2 regions of the Altererythrobacter sp. CAU 1778 genome follow, and region 2 is predicted to be linked to the other one. Evidence: predicted binding sites of a transcription regulator. Region 2 holds the regulator's gene; the other holds the start of a gene.
The links. Region 2 encodes LexA, which represses DNA repair genes until DNA is damaged. Its sites were predicted from a motif close to GTTCCNCNCTTGTTCT; they were not measured.

Region 1: the regulator LexA is predicted to act here: its motif matches at 3,907-3,922, upstream of ACXYN8_RS08625 (ImuA family protein).

The regions. Positions count from the first base shown of each region.
Region 1 covers NZ_JBTLRP010000002.1:116,798-125,842, forward strand. The annotation lists gene ACXYN8_RS08615 (error-prone DNA polymerase) at 1-1,662, opposite strand, end outside; gene ACXYN8_RS08620 (Y-family DNA polymerase) at 1,662-3,275, opposite strand; gene ACXYN8_RS08625 (ImuA family protein) at 3,163-3,801, opposite strand; gene ACXYN8_RS08630 (hypothetical protein) at 3,960-4,133, opposite strand; gene ACXYN8_RS08635 (acetyl-CoA acetyltransferase) at 4,204-5,739, opposite strand; gene ACXYN8_RS08640 (polysaccharide biosynthesis protein) at 5,970-7,907, shown strand; gene ACXYN8_RS08645 (polysaccharide biosynthesis/export family protein) at 8,132-8,740, shown strand; gene ACXYN8_RS08650 (GumC family protein) at 8,777-9,045, shown strand, end outside.
Region 2 covers NZ_JBTLRP010000001.1:1,491,455-1,500,499, forward strand. The annotation lists gene gltX (glutamate--tRNA ligase) at 1-1,401, opposite strand, end outside; gene ACXYN8_RS07060 (ComEC/Rec2 family competence protein) at 1,514-3,622, shown strand; gene lexA (transcriptional repressor LexA) at 3,679-4,368, opposite strand; gene ACXYN8_RS07070 (molybdopterin molybdotransferase MoeA) at 4,446-5,642, opposite strand; gene moaC (cyclic pyranopterin monophosphate synthase MoaC) at 5,639-6,118, opposite strand; gene trpC (indole-3-glycerol phosphate synthase TrpC) at 6,122-6,910, opposite strand; gene trpD (anthranilate phosphoribosyltransferase) at 6,907-7,899, opposite strand; gene ACXYN8_RS07090 (anthranilate synthase component II) at 7,896-8,495, opposite strand; gene pip (prolyl aminopeptidase) at 8,492-9,045, opposite strand, start outside.

The DNA of each region.
Region 1 (9,045 bases), on a different contig from region 2:
CATGATGCCGAGCGCGTCGATATCGTCCTTGTCCCACTCGATGAAGCTGCGTTCGGGCATGGCGCCGTTGCCGATCGGCACGCTTTCCACCAGCGGGCCGTTGGTGAGGATGAAGCCGCCGACGTGCTGCGAGAGGTGGCGCGGCATTCCGATCATCTGGTCCGCCAGCATGATCACGCGGCGCAGGTACGGATCGGCAAGGTCGAGCCCGGCCTCTTCGGTCTTCGCCTCGTCCACCGAACTGCCCCAACTGCCCCACACCGTGCGGGCGAGCGCGCTGGTTACGTCTTCGGACAGGCCCATCGCCTTGCCGACCTCGCGAATGGCGGAGCGCGGGCGGTAGTGGATCACGGTGGCACACAGGCCCGCGCGCTGGCGGCCATAACGGGCGTAGATGTACTGGATCACTTCCTCGCGCCGCTCGTGTTCGAAATCGACGTCGATGTCGGGCGGCTCGCGCCGCTCCTCTGAGATAAAGCGTTCGAAAAGCAGTTCGACCTCGGACGGATCGACCGAGGTGATGCCAAGGCAGAAGCACACCGCGCTGTTGGCGGCGGACCCGCGCCCCTGGCACAGGATCGGCGGATCGCACCCGCGCGCGAAGTCGATCACGTCCTTGATGGTGAGGAAATAGCGCGCGATGTCGAGCTTTGCGATCATCGCCAGCTCGCGCGTCACGAGGTCGCGGACCTTTTGCGGCACGCCCTGAGGGTAGCGATGGGCCGCGCCTTCCCACGCCACGCGTTCGAGGTAATGCTGCGGCGTTTCGCCGGTGGGGACGGTTTCTTCGGGGTATTCGTAGCGCAATTCGTCGAGCGAGAAGTTGCAGGCATCCGCAACCGCGCGCGTGGCGGCAATGGCGTGCGGCCACCGGGCGAACAGGCGCTGCATCTCGGCGGGGCTTTTCAGGTGCCGTTCCGCATTGGCGTGAAGGAGATAGCCCGCGCGATCCATCGTCGTCTTCTCGCGGATGCAGGTCATCACGTCCTGCAACGGGCGACGCTCCGCCGCGTGGTAATGCACGTCGTTGGTGGCGAGGATGGCAAGGCCATGCGCCGTCGCCAGCTCGTCCAGCCGGGCGATGCGCGCGCGGTCGTTGCCGCGGTAGAGGTAGCTGGCGGCGATATGGCGCATGGTCGGCAGCGCGGCGGCGAGCATGGGCAGATCGGCAGCGAAAGCGGAAACGTCCCCACCCGGCAGCGCGATCAGTTGCACGCCGTCGGCATGGCTCGCCAGCATCGGCAGGGTCAGGTGGCACTCGCCCTTGTCCTGCCACTTGCCGTCGGCGGTCTGCATCTTGCCTTGCGAAAGCAGGGTGCACAGCCGCCCGTAGGCAGCGCGGTCTGTCGGGTAGGCAAGGAAGGCGTGCCCCTCGATCAGTTCCAGCCGGCAGCCGATCACCGGACGCAGTTGCGCCGTCTTCGCCTCTGCATGGAGGCGCACGATGCCCGCCATGGTGTTGGCATCGGCGATCCCTAGCGCATCATAGCCATGACCCAGCGCGGCCAGCACCAGGTCGACCGCGTCGGATGCGCCGCGCAGGAAGGAAAAGCAGCTCGCAACGCCCAGTTCGACATAAGGAGCGCGCGGATTGGGCGCGAAGCCGCTGCCGGCGATCCGCTGCAACGTGCGCTTTTCCGGCGTGAGCGGGGCCTCCGGCATCAGGCGAACAGCCCGTGCATGAACCATGCGGGCGGGCCGCCGCGGCCATCGTCGACCACGCCGTTGCGATAGATCCAGTAACGCCGCCCCTCGGCATCCTCGATGCGGTAATAGTCGCGCAGCCGCACGGCGGATTTCTCCCGCCACCATTCGGGCGCGATGCGTTCCGGCCCCTCCACCCGGATCACGTCGTGCAGGCGGCGGCGCCAGCGGAAGCGGCGCGGCGGGCCTTCGGGTGTGGCGTAGATCACCGCGATCTGTTCGGGCCGGTCGAACAGGCGCACGGGGCGTTCGGGCAGAGTGCCGAGCGTGGCGGCCAGCGAGGTGTCGAGCGCGGCATTGCCCTCAATAGCCTCTAACGCCGGGTGCCAGGTGATCGCGCGTTCCGGAATATGGCTGGCGTGCGGGGCAGGGCGCAGCACGCCGTGGGCGCCCGTGCGCGCGCACAGCCGGTCGATCAGGTGCGACAGCGATAGCCCCTCTGGCTCGCTTTCGGTGAGGCTTGCCTGCTGCGCGTCCATCACCTCGTGCCACAGGGCGGTGAGCGCAAAGGCATCGAAGCCGAACCCTGCCTCCAGCGTCTCCAGCTGTTCGGCGAAGAGCCGCGCGACATGGGCGGGCTCGCGCACCGGGGCAGCGGTCGCCGCGACCAGCATCGCGACATGGCCGTCGACGCGGAACGCTTCGAACCGCAGGCGGCGCAGGCCCCGATGCGCGACTTCGAGCTGCGCGCACAGGTCCCCGGCAAGGTCGGCGAGGATCGGCGCGAGGATGGCGGTGTGGCGGACCGGGTCCATCACGCGCGCCTGCGCACGGTAAACCTCGCGCGCCACCAGCGGGGCGACGACCTCCTCCACCGTGCCGCGTGCCTGCCCCAGCCGGGTGAGCGCCCCGACGCCTCCCTGCTTTGCAGTGCGAAACCGGCGGGCAAGCGCGCGGGTGGGCACGCGGGCGAGCGCACCGATGCTCTTGAAGCCCAGCCGCTTGAGCGCCAGCGCGTCATCCTCTGCAATACGCAGCGCCGCCACCGGCAGCGGGGCGAGCGCGGCGTCGAGCGTGTCGGGTGTCACCACGATGCGGTTGTTTGCGGCATGGCGGGCCAGCGCCCATGCCCCCCCGATGGTGGGCGCCATTGCCGTGCGCGCGGTCAGGCCCATCTCCGTGAAGCTGCGCTGCATTTCCGCCAGCAGGGCGGTTTCCCCACCGAACAGATGCGCCGCCCCGGTGCTGTCGAGCAGCAGGCCGTCCGCCCCGTCCACCGCGCTCCACGGGCTCCAGCGCTGGGACCAGCGGGCGATCCGTTCGAGCCATGCCGCGTCGCCTGCCGGATCGGAGGGCTCGATCACCAGTTCGGGGCAGATCGCGCGTGCGTCGGTCAGCTTCTGGCCGGGGTGGATGCCGCTCGCCCGCGCGGCGGCGTCGACTGCGTCGATCACCGTGCCGTGGGCATTTTCCGACGCGAGTGCGAGCGGCGGGGGTGTTGGTGCGGGTGGCGCTTCTTCAGCCGTAGCGGCGGGCGAAGGCCGGTGCGGGTTCTGCGCCGCCTGCTGCCGGTGCCAGCGTTCCATCGCCAGCCGGGGAAACCAGATCGAGACGATGCGCCGCGCGGTCATAGCTCGCCTCCCACGTGCCGGGGCGCATGTCGCGTGCGCGGAACAGTTCGAGCGACCATGTCGGCGCGCCCGGCGCTTCGGGATCGTGCGGATGTGCGGGCGAAGGGCGGCTGGCCACCCGCCAGCGCCGTCTCGCGCCGCTGAGATCGGCATGGCCCCCGCAGCGCAGCAGGAACACCGGCACGCCATAACGCTCCGCCGCGACCGCCAGCCGCCGCGTGGCAGTAAAGTCGAGCGCGCGCGGATCGCCGTGCAGTTCCCCGATCACTGCCGCCAGCGAGGGGCAGTGCAGCCCTTCCTCCATCGCGCACAGCGCCTCCCCCGCATCGCGCGCGACAAGGTGCAGCAGGCCGGTGCGACCGAGTTCGGGCAGGCCGTGGGGGTAGGGGCGTCCGGCATCCTTCAGCACGCGGCGATCCTGCACCCACAACGCGGTCGCGTTCTGCTGCCCCGCACCGCGCATCGCTTGCCCGGCCGCGATCTGCGACAGCGCGAAGCCCGTCGCAGCCCCGTCGCCCGCCGGCACGAACACCTCCTGCAAGGTTGGCGGAGCAGGCGGGAAGGGGGCGGCACGGGTAGTGGTACTGGGGCAAGGGTCGGGAACCATCGAGAGAATCGGTCGAATCACTATGTTCCCATTTTGTTCTATTTCCGCTTCCGGTTCAATGGTGCAGAATCGAAGGCTTACCGGCTCACCGTCTTGTGCCGGATTTCGAGGATCGTGCCGCGATAGGCGACGAAATTTCCGCTCCCGTCGAGGAAGCCTACTCCGGCTTTCGCCGCGTGTTGCTGGGCCAGGGTCAGGCGGTCGTACCACTTCCCCTTGCGATCTTTGGAGATGAACCGGAACTGTTCCATGCGCGGGAGAAATCGCGCGAAAAGCCTTGCGGTTCCCGTGCCTTACAAATGTCAGTCGAGAGCGGTTCGATCACGACGCGATGCGGGCCGCGAACTGTTCCGGCGCGATCTGCCGGATCATCATCCGGGCGCCGAACGGTTCGCCGCTTTCGATCGATGCACGGGTCGCGCCATGGCCGAGATCGGCATTGGCAATCACTCTTTCGCCCGCATCGTTGCGACCGATCACGACGGCAATATCGCCGCCCCTGCCAGGCATCAGCGTGTAGGTCTCCACCACCGCCTGTCCGGCGAAATCCCTCGCCACCGCAACGCGATCTTCCGCCTGCGACAAAGCCCTCGTGCGGCCTCGCCCATTCCATTCGGCTGGCATGGTCGAATAAATGCCCGTCGCATATTTGCTCATCACCCCACCATTCGCGCCGACCAATGCGAAGCTGCCGGGCGCGCTGCGGGCACGCTGGACCGCCTCGGCGATGGCGTGGGCCGAATAATCGTTCCCCGCCGCGCCGAAGAAAGGCAGCCCGCCGGTCAGAGTGAAGCCGCGCGGGTCGTCCACCGCTAGCCCGAAATGATCGAGCTGGTTGAACACCGGAATGGCGAAACAGCTGTAGAAGTCGATCGCGTCGATCTGCGCGATAGACTTACCTGCGATTTCCAATGCCGCCTCGACCGACGCGATGGAAGCCGGGCTCCTTGCCAGATCGGGCCGGGCGAGAACGGGCAGTTCCTTGCCCGTGGTGGCGGCGTGAACATACACCCAGCGTTCCTCCGGCACGCCAAGCGCTCTTGCCTGCGCGACAGAGGCGAGTACGATGGCAGCGGCCTGGTTCACTTTATCGCGCGCGACGGTCATGCGGGTGTAGGGTTCCGCGACGATGCGGTTGCGGTCCGTCACTCTGGCCAGTTCCTCAACGCTACGCTGGACGGGCGCGGCGGCATGAGGATTGGCGGCGGCCACGTGCGTGAACGGTGCGAACAACGTGCCGATGGCGTGGCGATACTCCTCCAGCGTCTGGCCGAGACGCGCACGGCGCGCGTTGTCGAACATGGCGTATGCAGGGATGGGCGCGCCCGCCCCGTGCTTGACGAGTGCACGCTCGAACATGTCGTCGATAGCGTAACCGCGATCCTCAAGGCTGCCGCCGACCGTTTCGGACCAGTCGGGCGTCTCGCCTGCCTCGAGCAGCGTCAGCACGCTCGACATCGCTTCCGCTCCGACTATCGCTGCGCATTCGGAGCGCCCCTCCGCAATCTCCGTCGCCAACTCGCCCAGCATCGCCTGCGGGCCTTGTCCGCCGGTGACTTCCAGAATTGCGCGGGCCGGGTTGGCGCCAACCCGCCTTGCGATGGCGCGCGGCGGATTGTCGGCCATGCCGAAGGGCGGAACGGAGCGCGGGGTCGAATTCTCGAACTGACGGATGGAACACAAGGTATCGATCGCACCGGCGAGATTGCCGCGCGCCTTCGCATCCGCAATCGCCGCCGCCAGCGCCTGACCGGCGAGGTCCATCGGCGAAAGCGCGCGATAGCCGCCGTCTCCCAGCCGTTCCGAGGCTTGTCCCACAGCGATGATGACGGGGGTATTGTCGGCTGGTGCGGGCATGGTCCGGGCGTCCTCCTGAGACCGCGGGCATCGCCCAGAGTGGCCACAATGTCACGCCCGTCCTGATCGAGCGCACGGCAGACTTGCTGATGTGGCGTTGCAAGGCTTGCAATGCTAACCAGTTTGGGCAAAGCGCGTCCGCATTGCCCGGCAGCTGCGGCCGGTCAGTTGAATTCACTAATGTCGACAAGGGCTTGGGCACCTCGTGGCAGAGCGACCGAAGGGTTGAAATGACGGCGGCAGCGACCGACAAAGAGCCCGAGAACTGGCGCCATAAAGCGGCATCGGCGGTGCTGGGCGGATTTGCGCGCCTGCTGAAACTGGAACGGCGGCAGAAGCGCGCGATGGTGATCGCCGTCGATATCGCGCTGTGCATTGCCGCCGTGCTGATCGCTTTCTCGCTGCGGGTAGGGGCGCTGTCCTTCCCGGTCGAACCTCCGCTGATCTTCGCCGCCGTCGCGGTGCCGATGTTCCTCCCGATCTTCTATTGGTCGGGCGCGTATGGCACGATCTTCCGCTTCTCGGGCGGGCGCACCATCATGCTGCTTGCCTCGGCGATCGCGATCTACGCGCTGCCGATGCTGGCCATCTTCATGATCATCGGGGTGCCCGGCGTGCCGCGCACGGTCGCCTTCATCCAGCCGATCCTGTTCTTCGGCTTTGCCGCCGCGGCGCGGCTGGTGGCGCGCCACGTGCTGATCGACCTGCTCGGCGCGCACCGCCACGCCGGCGGACGCAAGCGGGTGCTGATCTACGGGGCGGGCAGCGCGGGCCAGCAACTGGCACTATCGCTGCGTTACGACCCCGGCTTCGCGCTGGTGGGTTTCGTCGACGACGACAAGCGCCTCGACCGGCAGACGCTGGACGGGACGATCGTGCGCCACAGCTCCATGGTGCGCGAGGTCATTGCGGATGGAGCGGTGGACACCGTGCTGCTCGCCCTGCCGAGCGTTTCGCGCAAGCGGCGCCGGGCGATCATCGACGGGCTTCAGGGGCTGCACGTCCACGTCCAGACGCTTCCGAACATGACCCATCTGGTCGACGGCAAGGTTTCGGTCACCGACTTGCAGGAAATCCGCATCGAGGATCTGCTGGGCCGCGATCCGGTGACGCCGAACGAGCTGCTGCTGGGCCGCACAATCGTGGGCAAGTCGGTGCTGGTCACCGGCGCGGGCGGCTCCATCGGCAGTGAACTGTGCCGCCAGATCGTGCAGATCGGCGCCAAGCGCCTGGTCTTGTTCGAGCAGAGCGAATTCGCGCTTTACGCTATCGAGCGGGAGCTTCTGGCGCTGGCGCAGGAACTTGACCAGACCGTCGCGATCGTGCCGCGTCTCGGCTCCGTCACCGACCGGGAACGGGTGCGCCGGGTGTTTGCCGAATTCGGCTTCGACACGGTCTATCACGCAGCCGCTTACAAGCACGTGCCGCTGGTGGAAGCCAATCCGGTCGAAGGCGTGCGCAACAACGTCCTCGGCACGTTCGAAGTGGTCGACGCGGCGAAAGCCTCCGACGTGCGCGATTTCATCCTGATCAGCACCGACAAGGCGGTGCGCCCGACCAACGTCATGGGCGCGAGCAAGCGCGTGGCGGAACAGGTCGTGCAGGCCCACGCCGCGATGAAGACCGGAACGCGTTTCTCCATGGTTCGCTTCGGGAACGTGCTGGGATCGAGCGGGTCGGTCGTCCCGCTGTTCCGCAGCCAGATTGCCGCCGGCGGTCCGATCACGCTGACCGACAAGCGCATCACGCGCTACTTCATGACCATTCCCGAAGCGGCGAACCTCGTCATTCAGGCTGCTGGCCTGGCGAAGGGCGGGGAGGTCTTCCTGCTCGACATGGGCAAGCCCGTCCGCATCGCCGAGCTCGCACGAACCATGGTGCAACTCTCCGGTCTCACGGTCCGCGATGAAGGCCATCCTGACGGCGACATCGAGATCCGGGAAGTCGGGCTGCGTCCCGGCGAGAAGCTCTACGAGGAACTGCTGATCGGGGCCGATGCCGAAAAGACCGTCCACCCGCGAGTGATGAAAGCGCATGAGGACTTTCAGCCCGGCGTCCTGGGCATCATCGCGGGATTGCGCGAAACCGATACCGATGCCGGCGTTATCGGCGTGCTCTCGCAGCTGGTCGACGAGTTCGTTCATCGGGGCGACAATCTTGCAGGATAAAGCGCCTTTCCTGCCCGGGCTCGCCAGCCCGCTTCGTTTTTTCACAGTCACTAAGTGCTTGGACTTTGCATCCGCAAAATCTAGGGGGAGCTGGTGACTGATATGACCACCGGAGAATATTGTTGAGATTGCTCGCATTTCTTGCCCTGGCAAGTGTGTTGTCGGCCTGCGCCGGCAAACCTCAGCCTATTGGCGGGCCCAGTGTTGCGGCAGTCGACAGCGACGTGCTGCCCGAGCCGTCGTCCACTGATATCCTTCAGGAAAACCGGCCCTATCTGATCGGTCCCTTCGACAAGCTGGTGATCGATGTCTTCGGCATCGAGGAACTCAGCCAGCGCGAAGTTCAGGCCGATGTTGGCGGGCGCCTGTCTTTCCCGCTGGTGGGCACGATCGACGCTTCGGGCAAGACCCCGGCCGAGCTGGAAAACGAGATCGAGGCCCGCTTGCGCGCCGCCTACGTCCGTGATCCGCAGGTGACGGTCAACCTGAAGGAAACCGTCAGCCAGGTCGTAACGGTGGACGGGCAGGTCGGTCGGCCAGGTCTCTACCCCGTCGTCGGCCGGATGACCTTGATGCGCGCGGTTGCGACTGCACAGGGCACTTCGGAATTTGCCAAGCTCGACGACGTGGTCGTTTTCCGCACGGTCGACGGGCAACGCTATGCGGCGCTCTACAATCTCAAGGCAATCCGGCGCGGCAACTACGCCGATCCTGAAATCTTCGCGAACGATGTCGTCATCGTCGGCGATTCGCAGGCAAGGCGTCTTTTCAGGGACCTGTTGCAGGTCGCACCATTGCTCACCTCCCCGCTCATCGTGGCCTTGCGCAACTGATGATTCTGCGGCTCATGAACTCGGACAAGAACTTCCATGCTTGATCAGACCGACAAGGACGTGCCGGTCGGCTACGTGAGTGAAACGCAGGATGGCAGCATCCTCGCGCCGCCCGTGCTGCTGCAATACTGGTATGCGGTCGTCCGCAATCGCTGGATTGCCATCGGCGCTCTGGTGATCGCTGCGATTCTTGGGCTGGTCGTCACCTTGCTCATGACGCCCGAATATACGGCCGTCGCGCGGCTGGAGATCAGTCGCCAGCAGCAGAACGTGACTCAGGTGGAGAGCGTGGAGTCCGCCGATAC
Region 2 (9,045 bases):
CTCCTCCCTGCCGAGCAGAACCAGAACGTCGAAAATTCCGGGCGATGTGGTCTGCCCGGTCAGCGCCGCCCGGAGGGGCTGCGCCAGCTTGCCGAGACCCAGCTCCAGATCTTCGGCCATCGCCTTTAGATTGGCCTCCAGCGCCTCGCTTGTCCAGTCATTTCCCGTTGCGAAACTGGCAGAAATCCTAGCCAGAAGCGCACGCGCGTCGTCGGTCAGAAGGGCGTTCGCCTTCTCCGAAATCTCGAGCGGTCGTTGCTTGAACAAGAACGCTGCGCCCTCGGCCAGTTCGTTGAGATTCTTGGCCCGTTCCTTCAACACCGGCATGGCGCGTTCCAGCAAAGCCGTATCGACCTCGCCATCGATCCGCGGCGCAACCAATTGCGTCAGCCGCGCATCGTCCGCCTCGCGGATGTAGTGCGCGTTCATGTTTTCCATCTTCTTGATGTCGAGCCGCGAGGGGCTCTTGCCCACGCCGTCGAGGTCGAACAGCGCGATAGCCTCTTCGATGGAGAGGATTTCGGCATCGCCATGCCCCCAGCCAAGGCGCAGCAGGTAATTGGCGACCGCTTCGGGAAGGAGGCCCATCTCGTCGCGATAGGCCTCGACGCCGAGAGCACCGTGGCGCTTCGACAGCTTGGCCCCGTCCGAACCATGGATCAGCGGAATATGGGCATACACCGGTTCCGCCCAGCCATCCTCGATCTCTGCCATCGCGCGGATCAGCGGAAGCTGGCGGAAAGCGTTGTTCAGATGGTCATCGCCACGGATGATATGGGTGCAACCCATATCGTTATCGTCGACCACAGCCGCGAGCATGTAGGTCGGCGTACCGTCCGTACGCAGGATGATGTAATCGTCGATTTCCTCGTTGCGGACCTTCACGCGGCCCTGCACGGCGTCTTCGATCACGCTTTCGCCATGTTCCGGCGTCTTGAGCCGGACCGCATAGGGCGCACCTTCCCGCGCTTCGGAAGCATCGCGATTCCGCCAGCGGCCGTCGTAGCGCATCGGCTGCTTGGCCGCGCGCTGATCGGCGCGCATCTGTTCGAGTTCCTCTGCGGTGGCGAAACACTTGTAGGCGTGCCCCGCTTCCAGCAGCTTGTGGGCGACCTCTGCATGACGTTCGGCCCGTGCCGACTGGAAGACCGGCTCCTCGTCATATTCTAGGCCCAGCCAGTCCAGCCCGTCCATGATCGCATCGATGGCTTCCGTGGTGGAGCGTTTTTGATCCGTATCCTCGATCCGCAACAGCGCCTTGCCGCCGTGGTGGCGGGAAAACAGCCAGTTGAACAGCGCAGTGCGCGCACCGCCAATGTGCAGAAAACCGGTTGGGGAGGGGGCAAACCGCGTGACGACGGCTTTTCCGGTAGGAGCAGCGGTGTTGCCAGCGCTTGCCATGTGACTGAATTTCCCTTCCAATACGAATATGGGGGCAACCGGTAGACCTGACATTCCGATCGGGCCGGAGCCGGCCGCCGCCGATGTTGCGGTGCGGCAAAGGCCTTGGCGAATGCGTTGGCGTTTGTCCAGCGCAGCGGAAGCCTCCGAGCGTTTCCTTGGGCGCGCCGGCCTCGACCGCGCGCCATGGCTGACGGCGGCTGTTCTGGCCGGCATAGCGGCCTGGTTCGGCACTTCGGGCCGTGACCAGTGGCTTCTGCTGCTGGCACTTGCGGCGATCGTATCGCTGGCCGCCTTGTCCGCGTGGCGCGGACGGGAGGATCGGGCGAATCTCCTGCTGGCCGCCGTCGGGCTGTCGTTCGCTTTCGCGCTGGGGGTCGGGCTGATCTGGGCGCGCTCCGAAATGGTCGGCGCGGAGCCGCTGGAACGACCGGTTTTCGCAGAGTTCGATGGACGGGTGCTGGAGCGGATCGAGCAACCCGCGCAAGACCGCGTGCGATTAGTTGTCGCCACACGTCAACCCGATAGCGGCGAAGCGATCAAGGTGCGCGTCAATGTCGAGCCCGAAGGATTGCCGGATGGCGTGGGAGAGGGAAGCACGGTGCGTCTCCGCGCCCGGCTGATGCCGCCAGCGCCGCCGATGCTGCCGGGCGCTTACAACTTTGCCCGCACGGCGTGGTTCGACGGTCTCGCGGCGACCGGTTCGGCTGTCGGCGAAGTGGAACTGCTGGCCTCGGCGGGCGATGGCGACGCGACGGCGCAATTGCAGCGGCGCCTGTCCGCCCATGTGCGAGGGGAGGTTACCGGCTCGGCAGGCGCAATTGCCGCGGCTTTCGCCAGCGGCGATCGCGGGGCCATCTCTGCGGCGGACGAGGACGCCATGCGAGATTCGGGCCTGACGCACCTGCTATCGATCAGCGGCCTGCACGTCAGCGCGGTGATCGCGGCGACCTATGTGCTTGCAATCCGCCTGCTCGCACTCTTCCCCTGGCTGGCGTTGCGGATGCGATTGCCGATTGCGGGCGCCGCCGTGGGGGCGCTTGCAGGGCTGGGTTACACCTTGCTGACCGGGGCGGAGGTTCCGACGGTCCGAAGCTGCATCGCCGCACTTCTGGTGCTGGGCGCGCTAGTCATCGGCCGGGAAGCGCTGTCGATGCGTATGGTCGCGGTTGCAGCGATGGTCGTGATGATATTGTGGCCGGAATCAGTCGTCGGGCCGAGCTTCCAGATGAGCTTCGCTGCCGTTCTTGCCATTGTCGCACTGTCTGGCAGCGCGCCGGTAAAGCGTTTCCTGGCACCGCGTGAGGAGAGTTTCGGCAGGCGTGTCGCTCGCGGCGCGGCCATGCTTTTCCTGACGGGCATCGTCATCGAGGTCACACTGATGCCCATTGGCCTGTACCACTTCCACAAGGCCGGTGTTTACGGCGCATTCGCCAATCTGGTCGCCATTCCGCTGACGACATTCGTGTCGATGCCGCTGATTGCGCTCGGACTGTTGCTGGACACGGTGGGAGCCGGCGCTCCGGCGTGGTGGCTGGTGGGTAAGTCGCTCGACGCCCTTCTATGGATAGCACATTGGACGGCCGCGCAGCCCGGGGCGGTGAAACGTCTTCCGCAGATGAGCGAGATGACTTTCGCGCTCTTCGTCCTTGGTGGTCTGTGGCTTGCGCTGTGGAAGGGGAGGGCGCGCCTATTGGGACTGTTGCCCGCTGGAATCGCGCTGCTTGTGACTCTGACTAACCCCGGCCCCGACCTTCTCGTCAGCGCTGATGGGCGTCACCTGGCTGTGATCGAGGACGGCGCGGATGCAGGTCTGTTCCTTCTCCGTGATACCCAGAGCAGTTACGCCCGCGACAATCTGCTGGAACTGGCCAGCGCTGGCGACGAAACCCGCACTATCGACAGCTGGAGCCGTGCGCGGTGCAGCGCGGACTTTTGTAGTTTTACCCTCCGCCGGGATGGTCGCGACTGGAACGTGCTCGCGGCCCGTTCGGGGGAGGTCGTCGAGGAACGGGCCCTTGCCGCCGCGTGCGAGCGCGCGGACATCGTCGTGGCCGATCGCTTTTTGCCGCGCAGCTGCGAGTCGCGCTGGTTGACCGCTGACCGCCGCCACCTGAGCGAAAGCGGTGGGCTGGCTATTTATCTGGAACAGGAGAGGGTCGTCAGCGTCGCCGACAGCCGAGGGGCGCATGGCTGGTGGCGGGGAGCGCAGCGACGCTGACGAACTCGCAATCCGATGTTTATCCGGCAGATCGCCGTTGACCGTGCCTCGGCAGATCAGTGGTACCGGCGCAGAAGCCCGGCTAGCTTGCCCTGAACCTGCACCTCGTCCGCGCGATAGATTTGTGGTTCGTAAGCGCCATTGGCCGGGTCCAGACGAACCATGCCGTTCTCGCGACGCAGGTATTTTAGCGTCGCCTCTTCACCGCGGACGAGAGCAACCACAATCTCGCCATCGCGCGCGGCGTCCGCCTTGCGGACGAGAGCGAAGTCACCGTCGAGAATGCCCGCTTCGATCATGGAATCGCCAGACACTTCCAGCGCGTAATGCTCGCCTGCGCCGAGAAGGGCAGCAGGAACGGGAAGCGACTGATGATCTTCCAGAGCTTCTATCGGTGCACCGGCAGCAATCCGGCCGTGCAGCGGCACCTCGATCACATCGTTTGCCGGTTGCGGAGCAACCGCCGGAACGGAAACGGTGCGGGAAATGGCACCGGACCGGTCATCGACCTTCGGACCCTGCGCGGTGGCATCCTCAGGCTGCCGGAGGACTTCCAGTGCCCGTGCACGATTGGGGAGACGGCGGATAAAACCGCGCTCCTCTAGTGCAGAGATCAGCCGGTGCACACCGGACTTGGACTTGAGATCCAGCGCTTCCTTCATTTCTTCGAATGAAGGCGAGATGCCGGTTTCTTCCAGTTTCTGCTGAATGAAACGAAGCAGCTCGTGCTGTTTGGCTGTCAACATCCTGTCCGTCGCTTTCCGGTCTTTACAGTGAACGAATGCGGAACAATTAGGAAACTTCTGTTGCCATGTCAACACGCCTATCGCAGCGGGTAAATCCTGACCATGTCTCCAATGCTGGCCGGAATCGCCTGCGGCTCGCGCCGGATCAGCAGTTCAGCGTTGGCAAGCGCAGATAGACCGCTGCTGTCCTGCGAAGAGAGCGCTTCCACTCCACCGTCGCTCCAGCGTGCACGAACCAGCTCCAGCCGTTTGCCCGCTGCGGGCAAGGGGCCTGCCAGCGGTGCGATGGTGAAGCGTGGAAGAGCCTCCGCAATCGAAGCACCCGCCAATGCCCGCAGCAACGGCAGGAGGAACATATGGGTCGTGACGAAAGCCGAGACCGGGTTGCCCGGAAGACCGAGCACGCGCTGCTGCCCGCGCGTGCCATAGAGCAGTGGCTTCCCCGGCCGCATCAATACTCGCCAGAAGCCCGTCTCCGCACCCCATAGAGCCAGCGCCGGCCGCAGCATGTCATGGTCCCCCACGGAAGCTCCGCCGGAGGTTACGACCACATCGGTGTCGGCCCCAGCAAGGGCATTTGCGAGGGCGGCGGCATCGTCTGGGATGGGGCCAACCGATCGCACGAGAGAGGCAAACGGCTTTGCGAGGGCCGCGATCATCGCTGCATTGGTAGCCACGATCGATGCTTCACCGGCGCCCGACAACAGCTCATTGCCACAATCGATCACGGTCAGGCTCGGCAGGCGACCGGCCGCGAGTGTCTCGGCTCCGCCGGCCATGGCGAGCGCCATCCGTGCCGGAGTGACGCGGCAGCCACGTTCGAGCAACGTGTCACCGTCCGCGAAATCGAAGCCCGCGCGTCGCACGTTCTGGCCTTGGGCAGCGGAGGATTGCGTCGAGATTCGCTCCCCGTTGCGTGTCACCACTTCCTGAATCACGACCGCATCGGCGCCCGCAGGCAAGTGCGCGCCGGTGGAGATGCGCACCGCCTCACCTGCGCCAATCGCGCCGGGAAACGGCCTTCCGGCGGCGCTTTCACCGATCACGACTAGCGAGCCGGTGGCATCTCCTGCGCGCACGGCATAGCCATCCATCGCCGACAAGTCGGCGCGGGGATTGGACCGGCACGCCACGACGGGTTCGGCGAGAAAACGACCTGCGGCTTCCCTGATTGAAATTCTCTCGGACCCGAGCGGTCCGACGGTTTCGAGCATCCGCTCTTGCGCATCTTCCAGTGGAAGCGGAACGGGAAGGTCGTCGGCCTGATCGCTCACGGTGCGTCGGCGTGCCAGTCGCCGGATTTGCCGCCAGTCTTGCTGAGCAGGCGCACGCCGTCGATCACCATGCTTTTGTCGATGGCCTTGGTCATGTCGTAGACGGTCAGAAGCGCGACGGACACGGCGGCCAGCGCCTCCATCTCCACGCCCGTCTGGCCATTCAGGCTGGCTGTGGCCGCGGCGCGAATGCCGTTAGCCTCGAAGGTGAAATCCACCGCGACCGCGCTCAGCGGAAGCGGGTGGCACAGGGGGATCAGCCCGCTGGTATTCTTGGCCGCCATGATCCCGGCGATGCGCGCTGTGCCCAAGACATCGCCCTTGGCGGCATCGCCCGATCGTACAGCCTCGAGGGCTGCCGCCGACATAGTAATGAATCCCGTCGCCACAGCTGTCCGCTGAGTAGACGGCTTCGCACCGACATCGACCATGCGGGCCTGTCCGGCGCTGTCGAGATGGGTCAGCCTGCCAGCCATTCACTACGGTCCGAGAAGACGCCGCGTAGCTGCTTCGACGTCGGCATCGCGCATGAGGCTTTCGCCGACGAGAAACGTCCGGACGCCGCTTTCGGACAGTCGCAAGCAATCCTCGTGCGAATTGATCCCGCTCTCACCGACCAGCAGCGCATCAGCAGGCGCGAGCCGTGCCAGGCGCTCGGTCGTGGCGAGGTCTGTGGTGAAAGTTCGGAGGTCGCGGTTGTTCACGCCGATCAGGCAAGAGTGGAGGGCAAGGGCACGCTCCAGTTCCGCTTCGTCATGCACCTCGACCAGCACGTCCATGCCGCGTTCGATGGCTGCTGCCTCGATATCACGCATGGCCCCGTCTTCCAGCGCCGCGACTATAATCAGAATGGCATCGGCACCGATTGCCCGTGCTTCGGCAACTTGCCACGGATCGACCATGAAATCCTTGCGCAGGACGGGCAGTGTGCATGCCTCGCGCGCCGCAACCAGATAGTCTTCGTGCCCCTGAAAATAAGGCGCGTCGGTGAGGACGGAAAGACAGGCGGCGCCGCCAGCCTCATATGCGCGGGCATGATCTGCTGGCCGAAAATCCTCCCGGATCAGGCCCTTTGACGGCGATGCCTTCTTGATTTCAGCAATCAGCGCGAAACCCGACTGTGACTTCGTTCGCAAGGCCGCTTCGAACCCGCGCGGTGCGGTCTGCGAGGCGGCAGCGTGGTCGAGCGCAGTGGCCGAGCGTTCGGCCCGGCGACGGCCGACCTCTTGGCGCTTCGTGGCGCAGATTTCTGTCAGCTTGTCGCTCATTTCGCTGCTGCGATCCAGCAGTCGAGCAGGCCTTTGGCAAGCCCCTTGTCGATTGCCTCGCCAGCTTCCTCGACACCCTCGGCATAGCTTTCGACTTCACCCGCCACCATCAGCGCGGCGGCAGAGTTGAATAGCACGGCATCGCGGTAAGGGCCCGGCGCGCCCATCAGCAGCGCTTCGAGCGCTTTGGCGTTATGCACCGCATCGCCCCCACGGATCGCTTCGACCGGAGCGTTGACCAGACCCGCTTCGGCAGCGTTCACCCGCTGCATCTCGAAATCGCGGCCGATGACGTCGGCTACCTCGTTCCCGCCAGCGAGGCTGAGTTCGTCGAGACCTTCGTCGCCCGACACGATCAGCGTCCGCTCCGTTCCCAGCCGCGCCAGCGCGCCAGCGTAGATGGGTACGTAGGCTGGCCGGGCGATCCCGATCAGCTGCCGACGCACGCATGCAGGGTTCGACAGCGGGCCCATCAGGTTAAAGATTGTGCGCCGCGCCAGTTGTTTGCGGATCGGCTGAATGCGCCGCATTGCCGGGTGATGGTTCGGCGCGAACAGGAAGCAGATGCCGATGTCGTTCAGCGTCTTTTCCGCCGTACGGCCAGCCGCCTCCATATCGAGCCCGAGCACTTCGAGCGTATCTGCGACCCCTGCGAGCGAAGACACCGCGCGGTTGCCGTGGCGCGCCACCGGCACGCCGCAGGCTGCGACCACCAGACCAACGGCCGTCGACACGTTGAGCGTGTGATGTCCGTCTCCGCCTGTGCCGCACACATCGATCGCACCGTCCGGCGCTTCGATCGGAATGAGTCGCGCGCGCAGGGCCCGCGCCGCTCCGGCGATCTCGTCCGCGGTTTCGCCACGGTCGGACAGGGCGACCAGGAACCGCGCGATATCCTCATCGCTCGTCTCACCGTCGAGCACCCATCCGAAGGCTTCTTCGGCCTCGGCCTCGGTCAGGTGGGTTTCGGCGCCGGGCAGCGTCTTCATGCCGGCACCTTGGGATTGATTCCGCACGAGGCGAGAAAATTGGCCAGCAAGGCGTGGCCGTGTTCGGTCGCAATGCTTTCCGGGTGGAACTGAACCCCGTGAATCGGCAATTCGCGATGGCGGAAGCCCATCACGCTGGTCCCGTCGAGACCGGGCGTCTCGCTCCATGCATTCACGACAAGCGCATCGGGGATATTCTCGACGATGAGCGAGTGGTAGCGCGTTGCATTGAAGGGGGAGGGCAGACCGGCGAACACCCCGCTCGCGTCGTGTTCGACCGGCGAAGTCTTGCCGTGCATCAATCCGCCGCGCGAAACCGTCGCACCGAAGTGCTGGCCGATCGCCTGATGGCCCAGACACACGCCGAGCAGCGGCTTGCGTGCCTTCTCGCAGGCCGCGACCAGTGCGAGGCTCTGCCCGGCATCGTCGGGCGTGCAGGGCCCGGGCGAGATCAGATAGCCCGCGCAGTCACGCGCAATTGCTTCCTCAGCGGTTATCGCATCGTTGCGGACGACATCGACCTGCGCCCCCATTTCCATCAGGTAATGGACGACGTTAAACGTAAAGCTGTCGTAATTGTCGAGGACGAGGATCACGGCGCAATGCTCTTTCCGGCCAGTTTGTCGGTGGCGCGCACCAGACCGTCGATGATGCCCGGCTCGCTCGCGCTGTGGCCAGCGTCGTGCACGATCCACAGTTCGGCTTCGGGCCATGCCTTCTTCAGCGCCCAGGCCGAAGTCGGCGGGGTACAGATGTCGTGGCGACCTTGCACGATGATACCGGGGATATGCTTGATCCGCCCCACGTCGCGCAGCAGCTGCGCTTCTTCGAGGAAGAAGTCTTCGAGGAAGAACTGCGCACATATGCGGGCGAATGGGATCGCTTTGGCCGGGTCGGCGAAACTGTCGAGCAGGTCCTCGTCAGGCAGCAGGGTCGCGACCGAACCCTCCCAAAGCGACCATTCCTTCGCCGCGGCATTACGCGTCGCTTCGTCGTCGCTAGTCAGCCGGTCGTAATAGGCCTGTACCAGATTGTCGCGCTCTGCTTCGGGAATGAGACCGGAGAAATCGTCCCATTGCTCGGCCATGATCTCGCTGGCGCCGTAGCTGTAGAGCCAGTCTTTTTCCTTTTGCCGGGCAAGGAAGA